2 regions of the Faecalibacter bovis genome follow, and region 2 is predicted to be linked to the other one. Evidence: riboswitches for the same ligand, from Rfam matches in the RefSeq annotation. Region 2 holds a riboswitch; the other holds the start of a gene.
What was found. A riboswitch is a leader RNA that binds a small molecule or an ion and turns the genes downstream of it on or off. The one in region 2 is predicted to bind cobalamin.
Positions count from the first base shown of each region.

Region 1: another riboswitch for cobalamin. It lies ahead of J9309_RS13305 (T9SS type A sorting domain-containing protein); the one in region 2 lies ahead of J9309_RS04055 (TonB-dependent receptor plug domain-containing protein).

Region 1 is NZ_CP072842.1:2,761,681-2,769,825, forward strand. Features, by position in the region: gene cobT (nicotinate-nucleotide--dimethylbenzimidazole phosphoribosyltransferase) at 1-577, opposite strand, end outside; gene J9309_RS13305 (T9SS type A sorting domain-containing protein) at 898-1,998, opposite strand; cobalamin riboswitch at 2,067-2,250, opposite strand; gene J9309_RS13310 (hypothetical protein) at 2,474-2,854, shown strand; gene J9309_RS13315 (CusA/CzcA family heavy metal efflux RND transporter) at 2,955-7,283, shown strand; gene J9309_RS13320 (efflux RND transporter periplasmic adaptor subunit) at 7,283-8,145, shown strand, end outside.
Region 2 is NZ_CP072842.1:847,819-855,963, reverse strand. Features, by position in the region: gene J9309_RS04085 (hypothetical protein) at 37-225, shown strand; gene J9309_RS04080 (hypothetical protein) at 226-819, shown strand; gene J9309_RS04075 (hypothetical protein) at 1,140-1,739, opposite strand; gene J9309_RS04070 (nucleoside deaminase) at 1,769-2,209, opposite strand; gene J9309_RS04065 (EamA family transporter) at 2,321-3,226, shown strand; gene J9309_RS04060 (YncE family protein) at 3,260-4,318, opposite strand; gene J9309_RS04055 (TonB-dependent receptor plug domain-containing protein) at 4,323-6,122, opposite strand; cobalamin riboswitch at 6,159-6,346, opposite strand; gene J9309_RS04050 (pyruvate dehydrogenase complex E1 component subunit beta) at 6,517-7,497, shown strand; gene J9309_RS04045 (DUF5686 family protein) at 7,580-8,145, shown strand, end outside.

The DNA.
Region 1 (8,145 bases), 920 kb from region 2:
CAATACAATCTTTTAAAGGGATTTTTGTGATATGATGCATAATCATAGATGCAGAAGATGTGTTTCCAATTCCCATTTCACCGAAACCTATAACATTACAATCATTATCGGCAACTTGATTTACAACTTGAGCAGATTTTTCTAAACACAAATCCAATTCATTTCGAGTCATTGCTTTCTCGACAATGAAATTTTTAGTTCCGAAATTTATTTTATTGTCAATTAATCCATCTACGATTCCAAAATCATAATTTACTCCTGCATCAATGGTTAAAAAATCAAGTTTATTTTGTTTACAAAAAACCGTTACTGCAGCACCACCCTGAACAATATTCATAACCATTTGAAAAGTAACTTCTGGTGGATATGCGCTAACTCCTGCTTTTGCAACACCGTGGTCACCAGCAAACAATAAAATCGTAGGATTAATTAACTGAGGAGTTAATGATTGTTGAACCATACCAATTTGGAAAGCTAATTTTTCTAATAATCCTAACGCTCCTAAAGGTTTAGTTTTTAAATCAATTTTTTGTTGTAATTGTTCGTTTAATGTAGTAGTAGTTGAATTTTGTATCATTTTATTTTAATAAATTATTTTGATTTAAAGCAAGAAATTCTATTTAAGAAATAACGTAATTTCCTAATTGAACTTGAGAAATTTCAGTATAATTTTATTCAGTTTTGCAACTTATTTATATAGCTAAAATTGCGTTAAAATAAGTGCTTACCACAAACTTTTTAATGGGTTTTCTGTTGCACTATACTAAAAAAGTAAAAATATAAATTATTTTCAATTTTAGAAAACCTCTACATTATCTTAATATTAAGATTCAGAATTGAAGCTTTTTCAATAAAAAGACCTCAACAAAATTGTTGAGGTCATTATAAAAAGTAAAATTATTTTTTAATCAATTTTTTAATTTCTTTTGTTTGATTTGTTGATACTTCTAAATAGTAAATTCCTGAAGGCAAATCATTTAATTGAATTTTAGATATCTTCGCCGTTTTTACTAAAGTACCTATTGTTGTATAAATTTTAATTTCTTTAATCGTTTCCTTTGAATCTACAATAACATAATCTGATGTTGGGTTTGGATAAACTTGTAATGTAGATGTTGTAAAATCGTTCGTATTTAAATTTTGCATTTCTTGCGGAATATATGGTCTTCTTGTACCAAAACTAATTCCTAACCATTGGTTATCGGTTAATGTAAAACTTGATGTATTTTCTTGAGTAATCCAATTCGATAAATCTGTACCTTTAAACAAATTAGGTGTAGTTGTTTGCGAATAATTACCTAATTGTAAAGCTGAAATTTGATCATTTGTAATTGAAAAAGTAAAATCCGTATTGTTCTCTTGAATTAACTGTAATGCTTGTTCTACTGTAATATTTCCATTGTAATTGATTCCAACAACAAAAGAATCAGCAACATTATTCGTATCAGTTCCAAAATCGATAATAACTAAACTGTTATTTGTACCAGTACCAATCCAAGAAGATACATAATTTTGCTGTAACCATTGTGAAGAATATGCTGGAATTGGTGCTACAGGAGCATCTGGACCTGGAACATTCATTCCAAAACCATATGTAGCCGCGTACCAATAACCATCTATAAGATCAGATGTCATCCAACCTCCCATATTCCAATTTTGTCCATCTCTCGAATACCATAAACTCCAATAGTCATATTCTTGTTCATACGAATCATGGTGATTAAAAGCAATTCGATCTAAAAATCCACTTGATTGTTCATAAGTAAAGTTTGGCTCATAATCAGCAATTAACTGTAACATTTCTGTACCATTAATTGGTTCATCTTGATCAAATCTTATTCCCCAGACATATGAACGATCATCAGTTCCGTCCTTGAAATCAGCAATGAAGTAAGCCGTTCGATCTCCTTCGCCCACATAGAATTTTACATCATTCGTAGTAAATTGAGCAAAGCTACAAATGGAAAAAAATAAGAATAACAATGTAATTCTTTTCATATAATAATAATTTAAAGTTTAACTCCCGAAACTTTAGCGTACGAAAAGCTGATGCAGAACGTATGATAAAAAGTTGATGAATAATGGCAGGTCTCCTGACTTGCATCTTATTAATTCCCTTCCCAGATCGACTTCCAGTGGGTGATATAATTAATAAGTTTGATAGCTTACAGTTGCGGGTACAGCTCGTGATTCACACACGATTCCCTTTTCATAGACAATAATTGTCTAACCAAAATCGACGGCAAATATATTCTTTTCTTTTACATTTTATTGAGTTATGTCTTTATTTCTAAATATTTTTTTGTGGTTTCAATTAATGCTGACCGTATTAAATAATAAGCTGTTATATTTATTTAAATTTTAAAACTTACAAGATTAAATATTATCATTAAATCTTCACACTTAATTTCTGTTTCTTCCAAATTATTAAAATGATTTGCGTATTTATGTTAATAATCGTTAGTTTTGTGAAGTGAAAACATGGATTATCTACATATTTACATTTTTATACTTAACAACTGCAACACAATTATCACAGTTTTATAAGTTACCTGTTTTCATAACACATTTTATCGAACATGATAAAGGTGGAGATTTCTTTAATGAAATGAAAAACTTTCTGATTCACCATTACGGTGGACATGAGGTAGATGAAGATTGGGCTACGGATCAAAAATTGCCATTTATGAATGTTGAAATTGCAAACATTGATTTGGCAGAAATTCCAAATTTCACTTTTACTCCTCCTTTCATTCATAAAAATAAAATAGAAACTATTTTCGTCTTTTATGATGAAAGTAATCTCTATTCGCATTACTTAAATTCTATCTGGCAACCGCCAAAACAAGCGTAAATTTTATAAATTTTCCATTTACTGTCTTATTAGAACGTAAATGCATTATGCTATTTGAATTTTTTCATCTAGCTAATATTCTCATTTATACAATTTTACGATGTTAAATAAAATCATTGATTTTTCAATCAAGAATAAATTCATCGTAGGTTTATTTACGCTTGCTTTGTTAATTTTTGGGATTTTCGAAGCGACTAAATTACCTATGGATGCACAACCTGATATTACCTCAAATCAGGTTCAAATTATTACAGTTGCTCCTTCTTTTGGAGCAGAAGATATCGAACGTTTGGTTACATTTCCTATCGAACAAGCCAATTCGAACATTGCTGGAATTTCAGAAATTCGTAGTTTTTCACGTTTCGGTTTATCTTTAGTTACCATAGTTTTCGATGACGATACGGATGTTTTTTGGGCACGACAGCAAGTAAGCGAACGGTTAGCTCAAGTTAAAAGCGAAATTCCAGAAGGAATTGGCGAACCACAAATGGGACCGATTTCAACAGGTTTGGGAGAAATTTATCAATATGTAGTTCGTCCCGCTGATGGATATGAAGATCAATACGACGAAACCGAATTACGCACCATTCAAGATTGGATCGTTCGTCGTCAATTATTAGGTGTTCCTGGAGTTGCTGATGTCAGTAGTTTTGGTGGAAAATTAAAACAATTCGAAATCGGAATTAATCCACAACAATTACAAGCGTTTAACTTAACTATTAATGATGTTTTCGAAGCGTTAAGCGCGAATAATCAAAATACAGGTGGAGCTTATATCGAAAAAGGTCCAACTTCATTATTTATTCGTTCCGAAGGATTAATTGGTTCTATCAAGGATATTGAAAATATTGTCGTTAAACAATCAGGAAGTGGAACACCAATCTTAATGCGTGATGTAGCCGAAGTTAAAACAGGTTTCGCAACACGATATGGTGCAATGACGTATAACGATAAAGGAGAAGTTTCTGGTGCAATCGTAATGATGCTAAAAGGTGCAAATGCGCAAGAAGTTGTTAAGAATGTACAGAAGAGAATCGAAGAAATTAAGAAAACTTTACCCGAAGGAATTGTCATAGAACCTTTTTTAGACCGTAAAAAAATGGTAGATAATACCATTTCAACAGTTCAAACCAACTTATTAGAAGGTGCATTAATTGTAGTTTTCATCTTAGTAATTTTCTTAGGAAATGCAAGAGCTGGAATTATAGTAGCCACTGTTATTCCGCTTTCATTACTATTTGCCATCATCATGATGAACTTGTTTGGAGTTGGAGGAAATTTGATGAGTATGGGTGCTTTAGACTTTGGATTAATTGTAGATGGTGCAGTAATTATTGTTGAAGCTGTTATGCATCAACTCGCTCATAGTAAAAAGTTTGGATTGAAAAATAAATTATCTCAAAAAGAGATGGATCAAACGGTTGGAGAATCCGCTAAGAAAATGGTGAATTCTGCTGTTTTTGGCCAGATTATTATCTTAATTGTTTATTTACCAATATTTAGTTTACAAGGTATCGAAGGAAAAATGTTCAAACCAATGGCGCAAACCGTTGCTTTTGCATTAGTTGGTGCATTTATTTTATCCTTGACTTATGTACCGATGATGTCGAGTATTTTATTAAGCCGTAAAAAGAAAGAAAAACCAAATCTTTCAGATCGCGTAATGGCAAAAATTGAGGTATTTCATCAAAAATATTTAATCAAAGCTTTAAAAATAAGAACGATTATTTTAACTATTGTTATTTCCTTATTTGCTGTTGCTGTCTTTGTTATGTCACGTTTAGGTGGAGAATTTATTCCAGCTTTAGAGGAAGGAGATTTTGCCGTTGAAGCACGTATTTTACCAGGAAGTAATATTTCTACAACCATTGAATATACAACGAAAGCAGCCAAAATACTGAAAGAACGTTTCCCTGAAGTTGAAATGGTGGTAACAAAAATTGGTAGTGGTGAAATTCCGACCGAGCCAATGCCAATGGATGCTGGAGACATGATAATCGTTCTGAAACCAAAAAAAGAATGGACTTCTGCAACAACTTTCCCTGAATTATCGGAAAAAATGCAAAAAGAATTGGAAGAAATTCCTGGTTTATCAGTGAGTTTCCAATTCCCAGTTCAAATGCGTTTTAATGAGTTAATGACAGGTGCAAAACAAGATGTGGTAATTAAAATTTTCGGAGAAGATTTAGATAAATTAGTCGAAAATGCGCAAAAAATTGGTAAAATCATCAATTCGGTTGAAGGAACAGATAATTTATACATCGAACCTGTAAATGGGATTCCGCAAGTTGTTATCGAATTTAATCGTGCGCTAATTGCTCAATATGGATTGTCTATCGGAGAAGCTAATCGAATCGTGAATATGGCTTTTGCTGGTCAATCAACTGGTCAAGTTTTCGAAGGAGAAAAACGTTTTGATTTAGTGGTTCGATTAGCACAAGATAAACGAGCAAATATCGAAGACATTCGAAACTTATTAATTCCTATGCCATCTGGAACACAAATTCCTTTGAGTCAATTAGCGAAAGTAGATTATAAAAATACGCCGAATCAAATTCAGCGCGAAGATGCGAAACGTCGAATCGTGATTGGATTTAATGTAAAAGGTCGAGATATTGAAAGCGTAGTAAAAGAAGTACAACAAAAAGTAGATGCAAAAGTTAAATTACCAACTGGTTATTACACAACCTACGGCGGTGCATTCGAAAACTTAAATCAAGCGAAAGCTCGTTTAGGAATCGCGGTTCCAGTAGCTTTAGTTTTAATTTTCGTTTTATTATACTTTGCTTTCAAATCCATCAAAGAAAGTTTATTAATCTATACGGCTATTCCATTATCGTCAATTGGTGGAGTTTTATTTTTAGCTGCGCGTGATATGCCTTTTAGTATCAGTGCGGGTGTTGGATTTATCGCTCTTTTTGGAATTGCGGTTTTAAACGGAATCGTTTTAATTTCTGAATACAATCGTTTACGAGATCACGGAATCAAAAATACAACTCGAATCGTTGTCATGGGTACAAGAACTCGTTTACGTCCTGTTTTAATGACTGCTGCAGTTGCCTCGTTAGGTTTCTTACCTATGGCGATAAGTAATGGTTCTGGAGCCGAAGTTCAACGTCCATTAGCAACAGTTGTAATTGGTGGTTTATTAGGAGCCACATTTTTAACCTTATTTGTCTTACCAATCTTATATGTCATGTTCGAACATATTCAATTTAAAAAGAAACGTAGAAACAAAAAAGCGATTTCTACAGCTCTAATAATTGCTTTTGCATTTTTAGGAACTACTGCTCACGCACAAGAAAGAATGTCTTTTGAAGAAGTTGTGAAATTAGCGGAAGTGAATAATTTAGAAGTTAAACAAGCGGAATTAAATTCATTGTATCACGAAAAAAATGTCTTTGCGAATCGTTCGTTAGATCCGTTAGATATTTCTGCTGAATTTGGTCAAGTGAATTCGAATCAATTTGATAATAAAATTACAGTTGCTCAAAATTTTCAATTTCCTGTGGTTTTTAAACGTCAGAAAGCATTAAATGAACAAATGATTAATGTTTCAAAAACGAATGAAAAATTAACGAAAATTGAAGTTAAACAACGTTTGGCGAATGTGTATGTGTTGATGCAGAATTATGAATCTCAACGTGAATTATTGAAAGAAAACGAATCAATTTATCAGCAATTTTTAGATAAAGCAAATTTACGTTTAAAGAAAGGAGAATCGAACCGAAGTGAAGTTTCGACTGCTATTATTCAATTAAAATCGATTCAAAATCAAATTAAATTAATTGATGTGGAATTAGAAAATTCATCTCGTAAAATTCAATATTTAGCGAATACGACTTCTAAAATTTATCCAATTCAATCGGATATTAATTGGTATGATATGAACTTGAATACTATTTCAACTCATCATCCTATTCTAAAATTAGCAGAAGAAACGATTCAAACTTCAACATTAGAAACTGAAGTTGAAAAATCGAAGAAAATTCCAACTTTTTCAGTTGGATATTCCAACCAAAGCTTCTCAGATTTAGATCAAAATCGTTACAATTCTTTCCAAATTGGAGTAGGATTACCAATTTTTAATCGTGGGATTAATTCATCCATCGAAGCGTCAAAAATTAAAGTGAATATCGCGAAACAAAATTATTCGTTACAACAAGCAAAAATGCAACAAGATTTAGATGTGGTAAGAAATCAAATCAATGCGTATGATGAAATTGTTTCTGATTTTGAACAAACGCAAATTCCAGCATCGCATGATTTACAGAAAACTATTAATCATCAATTATTAGAAGGAGAAATTAACTTTTTGGATTGGGTAATTTTGAATAATCAAATCATCGATGTGAAAACAAAATTTTTAGAAGCCAAAAACTTACGTGATCAGGCAAATGCCGCAATGACTTATTTTACTGCACAATAATGAAAAAACATATCGTAATACTTTGTTCATCAATTGCTTTGATGAGCTGTAATAAAGAAGAAAAAAATAAGGTAGAAATCGAACAAGCTGCAACAGAAACTTCGATTTTAAAATTAACGGATGCGCAATTAAAGAATTTTCTAATTGATACAGCATCCTTACAAAATCAGAATTTACCGACGACAATCCGTTTAAATGCGAAGACAGAAGTTACACCGCAATACACAGTTTCAATTACCAATCCATTCGGAGGATATGTGAAAAGAATTGCGTTGATTCCTGGAAATTATGTGCAAAAAGGACAAGTGGTTGTAGTTTTAGAAGATCCGCAATATATCCAAATGCAAGAGGATTATTTAACGACAAAAGCGTTGTTAGAGCAAGCTAGTGCAGATTATACACGCCAAAAAGATTTGAATGCAGAAAAAGCTGCAAGTGATAAAATGATGCAACAAGCAAAAGCGACGCAACAAACTTTGTTAGTTAAAAAACGTGCGTTAGAAGAGAAATTAAAATTAATGAACATCAATCCTTCATCTGTTTCATTGTCAAGTATTCGTAGAACAATAAACGTATATGCGCCAATTAGTGGAATGGTAAGCGAGGTATTTGCTAATTCGGGTCAATATGTTTCTCCAGCCGATGCAATGCTGGAAATCATTAATCCAAATACCTCTTTATTAAACGTAAAAGTTTTTGAGAAAGATTTAGTCAGCGTACAAATTGGTCAATATTTAAAAGCTTATACGAATGCCAATCCAGAGCAACAATTAACGGCTCAAATTTCATCGATTTCAAATCAAGTGAATGAAGATGGAACTGTAGATGTATTTGCGCGTATTACGAATCCAAATGGAATCCA
Region 2 (8,145 bases):
TGTTCAAAAATCTAAAAAACAATTAATTTTGATAGTATGGGAATTATAGAAAATATTGGTGGAATTATCATTCTGATTGTATTTGTTTTAATCTTTAGATTATTCATAAAACGTTATGATAAAATTTTTAAAAATTCAGAAAAAATAGAAGATTTAGAACGACAAAATAATCAGTTGTTAGAAGAAATTAGAGAAATTAAAGAACTGTTGAAAAATAAATATTAGATGAGGTTTCTAATTTTATTTTTACTTTCAATATTCACATTTGCACAAACCAATGATACCATTAACCTGAATGAATTTCAGTTGATGGATTATTCTAAATACAAGCAATTTAGACCAAAATATGAAAAGGTTATTCGATTAACGGATCATACAACGTATGGAATTAAAGTGTTTTCTACATTGCATTTGCCTGATGAAGATGAAATTGAAATTGTCGCAATTGAAATTCTATTCGAATCCAAAATCAAGAAGAAAAATTATTGCAACGAATACTATTATTTCAAACCAATTATTCTAGAAAATAAGAATTTTAATATGAGTTTGATTGATGATAAATGGTTTGAAGTGAATAAAGATTATGCAGGAAAATATATCTTTCCAGTTCATTTGAAAATAAATCTAAAACAAGTTCAAAACTTCTTGATTGGATATGAAACGCATTACGAAAATCCGTTTTGTCCAGAAGGAAATGGGTATTTCGATTTGATTGAAACTAAATCAACTTCCACTTTGTTTTATGGTGTAAACGAACAATTATTGGAACAAAATTCTTTAAAAAATCACGCGATTAATTATCGTTTGTATTATAGATAGATTCTTCAATTCAATTTGCTTTCGCTTATTTTTGAATAACTTATTAGATCATAAAATGGCCTATAAATCTATGACGTGAAGAAAATAAATTGAGTGTAGGAATAGAACGAATTAGTGAACGATAGTGAATCATTTAATTCATTCCCGAAATGAAATTTATTTTTAGTCAAATAGATTTAAAGCCTTGATTTTTTTGATTCGTTTTTTCATCAAGAAAAAAATGAATATTAAGCTTAAATAAATACATTTATGAAAATAAAATTGTATTGTTAAATGTCTGATTTTCCGATAAGTTGAGAGTGGTAAGCTATCAAATTAAATTACTTCCAAAGTAATTGTAACTCGACTTGATATTCTCCTTGATAAGGCTTTTTATCCGTAGGTTTTTCAGAAATAGAGAAATTATAATTTCCTTTCGCAGGTAAGTCGAAAATTAAGGTTTTACCAAAAGGTCCACCTTTAATTGAATCAACAGGTCCTTTGATATGATTGATTCGAATATTCGCTAACGTATCGGCCGCAGAAAGTTTAATCGCAACCTTTTTTGCAGTATCAGAATTGAATACAAAAGTATTCGTTTGACCAGCTTTTTTAGTTACTGTTTGTTTAGCTTTAGCATACGTAATTTTTAAAGTATCTCGTGTATTATCTTTGCTAAAAGGAACAATTTTATCTACATTCGAAATAGCTTTTTCAATCTTCTTTTGTTGCTGAACTTTAGCTACTTGTTTCGCAGGTTTTGTTTCAGTTTCATCTTGATCATCACGAATTTTTTCTTCAACTTTAATCTTTAACAAATTAGCATAGGCAGAATCCACACCTTTTTTAGCAGGGTAAATTTTGGGCGTAGCATTTTGTTCACAACTTGTTAGTGTAAAAGATGTAAAAAGCGATAAGACGATAAATTGAAAAATTTTCATGCGATAGATTGAATTGTAAATGTAGTTAATTACCTTTTTTTCTGGAAAAAAGATTTCATGATTTCGCCACATTCATCTTCTAATAATCCAGAAATTACTTCAGTTTTTGGATGTAGTTCACCAATCTTAGCTTTAAAACCACGTTTTGGATCAGAAGCGCCATAAACAACCTTAGAAATTTGGCTCCAATACAAAGCTCCACCGCACATGACGCAAGGTTCTAAAGTAACATAAAGTGTACAATTTTGTAAGTATTTCCCACCTAAATAATTAGCAGCAGATGTTATGGCTTGCATTTCGGCATGTGCCGTAACGTCAATCAATGTTTCAGTTAAATTATGCGCTTTAGCAATAATTTTATTGTTACTTACGATTACAGCTCCGACCGGAATTTCATCGCGTTCATAAGCATTTGCGGCTTCATTTAAAGCAATTCGCATAAAATATTCGTCTGAAAATAATTCTGCCATTTAGTTAAATTTTAAACAAAGGTAAAGAAATTCATATCATCAATAATTAGAAACTAATAAACACTTACATTTGTTTCTATAAACAGAAATAAATCTGTTTAAAGTCTTAAAATGAATCAAACAAAGTATATATTTTCTGCGGTTACAGCCTATTTTATTTGGGGATTTTTTAGTTTTGGATTAAAACCAATAGCGCATTATCCTTCGTTAGATATTTTGTTTTATCGTTTGTTTATCAGCGTATTCTTTTTGTTAATTATCAATATTGTATTTAGAAGAAATAAGATTGTATCGGATTGGAATTTATTTAAATCTTTAGCTAAAAAAGAACAGAAAAAATTATTGAGTTTAATAGTTGGTGGCTCAATTATTTTAATGGCAAATTGGTTAGTTTTTATAATCGTAATGAATCATGTGAGTGTTCAAGCAGCATCTCTATCATATTTAGTTTGTCCCATTATTACAACTGTTTTAGCATTTTTTATATTGAAAGATAAACTAACAAAGGTAAAATGGTTTGCAGTTGGTATCAGTATTTTAGCGTGTGGAATATTATCTATTGGGCATTTTACGGATTTAATGTATAGTCTTTTCGTTGCAATTGCATTTGCTTGTTACATATTAATTCAGAGAAGTTTAAACCGTTTTGATAGTTTTAATTTATTAATGATTCAGCTTTCGGTTGTTGCAGTTTTAATGCTGCCTATGGTTTTCCTATATGCAAGTCCAATTCCTACAGAAACAATATTCTATCAATGTATCATGGCGGTTGTAATTTTGTTCACAATTATCCCAATGTTCTTAAATAATTTCGCATTAAAAGGCATCAATTCATCAACGGTTGGAATTTTAATTTATCTAAATCCAATTATGAATTTTGTGTTAGCAATTGTTTATTACAAAGAGAAAGTTACCACGCTACAAATTTCTGGATATGCATTAATTTTAATTGCGATTTTAGTTTTTAATTCTCAAATAATATTTAAAAATAGAAGCATAAAAAAATCCGAAGGCTAGCCTTCGGATTTTTCATTTTTTTAAACTTATTTATTAATTATAAGCAATGAAATTTGGTCCAATTCCTGTTGAAAATTGTCCTAATAAATTGCCTGCTAAGCTGTAATATTTAACTTCTCCGTTTGATGCAAAATCTTTAGCATCTCCAATATAAATTGCTCCATTATGGATGTTGAATGCATAGATATAAGTAGCATCAAATGCGAATAAAGCATTTTGTGGTAACGTATTATCTTGTAATGCTAAACGATAAACTTGGTTGTTTAAAGTATAAAAGATTTGATTATTTTCTTCAACTAAAAAACGAGGATTTTGACCATCAGCAAAATTAATAGTTTGTGTAACAGAGTTTGTATTTAAGTTAATTTTAACCAATTTTCCAGCAGATGGAGTTCCACCCCAAGTAATTCCAGAACATAAAACATAAACAATTCCATTTTCTTCAACCATAGCAGAAGGTACATCACCAACTGTAATGTTTTCTAAAGTGTTTGTAGCTAAATTGTAGATAGAAACAGAATTTCCATTGCTCCAACCACCAGAGTGCGCTATAACAAGTTTATTATTTTCGATTAAAATTTGATCAGGACCTTCTTTTACGTCAATTTTTTTCTCAAAAGCTAAATCAGAACGTCTAAAAACTGAAATAAAATCGTCATCTGGATTAGTAGAATCTCCCCAGTTTGTAACATATATTTTATTGTCGTCTGCGGCGATATAACGCGGATTATTTAAGTTTGCTGTAATTGTACCTTTTGATTCGAAAGTTGTAGCATGAACAACTTCTATTTTATTAGATAAATTCACTACTATATATCCGTCGTTATCTTCGAAAAGAATACTAGTTGCAACATTACCTAAATTTAATGTTGGATTAACAGTTTTAAATAAATTCTGAGTTGCAGCTCCATTTTTAAAGAAAGTAACTTCAGCATTATTGCTACCCATTGCACCCTCATTTAGTACAAAAATTCCGTCTTTGTAAGATCCATTTTGTTCGATAGGGTTGTTATTATCATCATCTGATGAACATGATTGTAAAGTAAAACTCGTCGCAAGTAAAGCAAAAAGTAAAGTTTTGATATTTTTCATGTGTTTATAGTTTTATGTTTAATGAAATTAGATAATTGATTCCTGGCATCCATCGATTGGCAACACTTTGATATTGCTGATCGAATAGATTATTAATATTAAAATTTGCTCCAAAATTGGAGTTGATTTGATAGCCTAATCCTAAATTAGTAGTCCAATAACTAGGAATTGTTGCTTGATTATCGGTTTGGATAAAAACTTTGTCTACCCAACGATTTTGCATAAATACATTCCAAGATTTATAATTGTAATTAACATTAAAATTGAACTGATGTTTCGGAACGTAAATCAATGTTTTATCAGTTTCCTGATTAATCGATTCAGTGTATGAATATAGAGTTCTGAATGAAAGATTATTCCATTTATAATCAGCTATTATTTCTGATCCATAAGTTTTTACATGATTTTGATTCACTGGTCGCCAAAACGAACTTCCAGAAGTAGGAATCCATTGGATCATATCTTTTATATCATTGTAAAAAAGATTCGTTTGAATTTTTAGATTTTTAAAATTAAAATCATTTCCTAATTCAAATTGAAGAGCGTTTTCTGCTTTTAAATCGGGATTACCACCAGTTTCCCAAAATAAATCATTGAAAGTTGGAACACGATAATTCTTTGAAAAATTGAATCGAATTTCGTAGAAATCCATAGGTTTATAATTGGCTCCGAAAGCGTAGATTAAAGGAACATTGTAAACCGATGAAAAATCCTGACGAATACTAGCTTCGTATTGTATTTTATCGGAAATAATATGTTTATAAATTAATCCAAAACCTGTGGTATTTCGGTCAGATGCACTAAGATTTGTTCCGTTACCTTTGCTGTAAATATTTTCAGCAAAACCACTAATAGTTTGGTTTGGCTTCAATTTATAATTCAGATAATATTTTGCAATCCAGTTATTGACTTCTAAATCTTGTGTTGTAGACGAATTTATATTCGGATAATATTGATTTGATTCGTGTAAGTAAGAAATTTTTAAATCTGAATTCCAACGATTTTTATTCAAAATCCATTGTCCCATTACACGATAATCCTGATTTTCGTACATCGTAGGAGTTTCGTAAATATCAGTTAAACTGAATTCACGCTTACCAAAATTAAATTGTGTAAATAATCGGATTTCGTGGTCAGTTAATTTAGTACCAATATTAGCATCAATGGTATTAAAATAGTATTTACCGTTTCGATTTCTTTCTAAATAATTTTCAATTTCATAATCATTATCGGACTGAAATCTGGCGTAGCCAATATTTGTAGCAATATTGTTTTTAGCATAATGTAAACGATAATTCAGGTTGTAAGAATCAAAACTTCCATACCCTAAATCTATGTTTTGAGTTAGTTGATCGTTGTACTTTAAATGATCTAATAAATGCACTGCGCCACCAATACTACCTGTACCATAAGCAATACTTCCTCCGCCTGGTTTTACAAGAATTTCATCATAGGATTTTGAATTGATCGTATTAAAATCAGTTTGTCCGTTGATGGATGAATTAATATTAATCCCATTCCAAACAACTGCGGTTTGCGATGCTGTTGTTCCACGAAATGACGGTGAAGAAACCATTCCAACTCCATTTTCTTTAAAATAGATTGGTGATTCAAATTGCAGCAAATTACTCAACGAAGGTTGATTCTTTTTAAGAATACTATCATTAAGAATAATTTGCGATTGACTTTTATAATGATGATTTAAAAAAGGATCATTTATTAAAACTTCATCCAATTGTACAGCATCATTTTGTCCAAGCGCATAGCCAGAAATTAAGGCAACTAAAATGAATTGTTTTTTCATAATTATTTTACACCTTTTCTCCCGAAAGTGATTAAAATTTAAGGTTTATTTATGGCAGGTTTCCTGACTTGTTTTATTCTTTTTGGCCTTCCCATTTTTGTTAAAAAAACAGTGGCAAGAAGTGAAAAGAACTTTTATAAAACTTTACAGTTGCGGGGACAGTTTTGGATTTACACCAAATTCCCTTTTAACTCCTTTAGAGCACCATATGAGTCCAAAGGTAGATAAAATTTTGGATAATGAGCTATGATGTATTGAATTATGAATGAAATAAACAAGGTTTAAACATGAAAAATATCGTTGCTTTAGTCTATTTCAGATATAAATCAAATATTTCCTAACTTTTTTATTACATTTGCTTTAGGAAAAAATATAGTAACGAAATCAAAACACAATGGCTATAAAAACTTTTAGAGAAGTAATTGCCGAGGCAATGAGTGAGGAAATGCGTCGCGATGAATCTGTTTACTTAATGGGAGAGGAGGTTGCTGAATACAACGGTGCCTATAAAGCTTCTAAAGGTATGTTAGATGAATTCGGACCTAAACGTGTTATTGATACTCCAATTGCAGAATCTGGTTTTACAGGAATTGCAGTGGGTTCTACTTTAACAGGATGTCGTCCAATCGTAGAGTATATGACATTCAACTTTTCATTAGTTGCAATCGACCAAATCGTAAATAACGCAGCAAAAATATTACAAATGTCTGGTGGACAATGGAATTGCCCTATCGTATTCCGTGGACCAACAGCATCAGCAGGACAATTAGGTGCTACGCACTCTCAGGCTTTTGAAAATTGGTATGCAAATGTACCAGGTTTAAAAGTTGTTGTTCCTTCAAACCCATACGATGCAAAAGGATTATTAAAATCTGCAATTCGTGATAACGATCCAGTAATTTTTATGGAATCGGAGCAGATGTATGGTGATAAAATGGAAATTCCAGAAGAAGAATACTTAATTCCAATCGGTAAAGCAGATATCAAACGTGAAGGTAAAGATGTAACAATCGTATCTTTTGGTAAGATTATGAAACAAGCTTTAATGGCTGCTGAAGAGTTAGCTAAAGAAGGAATTGAAGCAGAAGTAATCGATATTCGTACAGTTCGTCCGATGGATTATGATACTATTATCGCTTCTGTTAAGAAAACAAATCGTTTAGTAATTTTAGAAGAAGCTTGGCCATTTGCTTCAGTTTCTACAGAAATTGCTTACATGGTACAACAAAAAGCATTTGATTATTTAGATGCTCCAGTAAAACGTATCACAACAAAAGATACTTCTGCGCCTTACGCACCAAACTTATTCCAAGAATGGTTCCCTCAAGCAAAAGAAGTTGTTTCAGCTGTTAAGGCAGTTATGTACAAATCTTAATAAAACATTATTTTTATCATAAATAATATTCAAGTCTAGCATAAATTTTGCTAGACTTTCTTATTTAAACTTTTTAACAAAAATGTCAAATAAAGGACTCTTTACCGCATTCTTAACAATACTCTCTATTGTAAGTTTTGCCCAAGTTAAGATTCAAGGGAAAGTCTTAGATGCAGTTTCAGGTAAACCAATTTCGTATGCAGATATACGATTACCAGAACTAAAAGTAGGAACAACAACTAATTCGGATGGTTCGTTTTATATCGAATCGGTTACCACGACTAATAAATTATCGATCACAAAATCAGGTTATGTAAATTATGATTATGAAATCGTAGATTTTATTGATTTTAGTTTTATTGCCGAATTAGATCCTAAAACAGAAGATCAATCGGATGATTTTATAGATGATTCTGGTGATGGAATTACGCTTCAAAGTGCAACTATAACTGGGAAGAAAAAGCAACGTCTTAAAAAGAAAGAAAATCCTGCATATGCGATTTTAAGAGAAGTTTGGGCAAGAAGAAAAACGAATGGATTAAAAATGGTGCCTCAATATTCGTATAACGAATATGAGAAACTTCAATTCGATATCAGTAACATTGATTCTTCTTTCATGAAGAAAAAAATCTTCAAAGGATTTGAGTT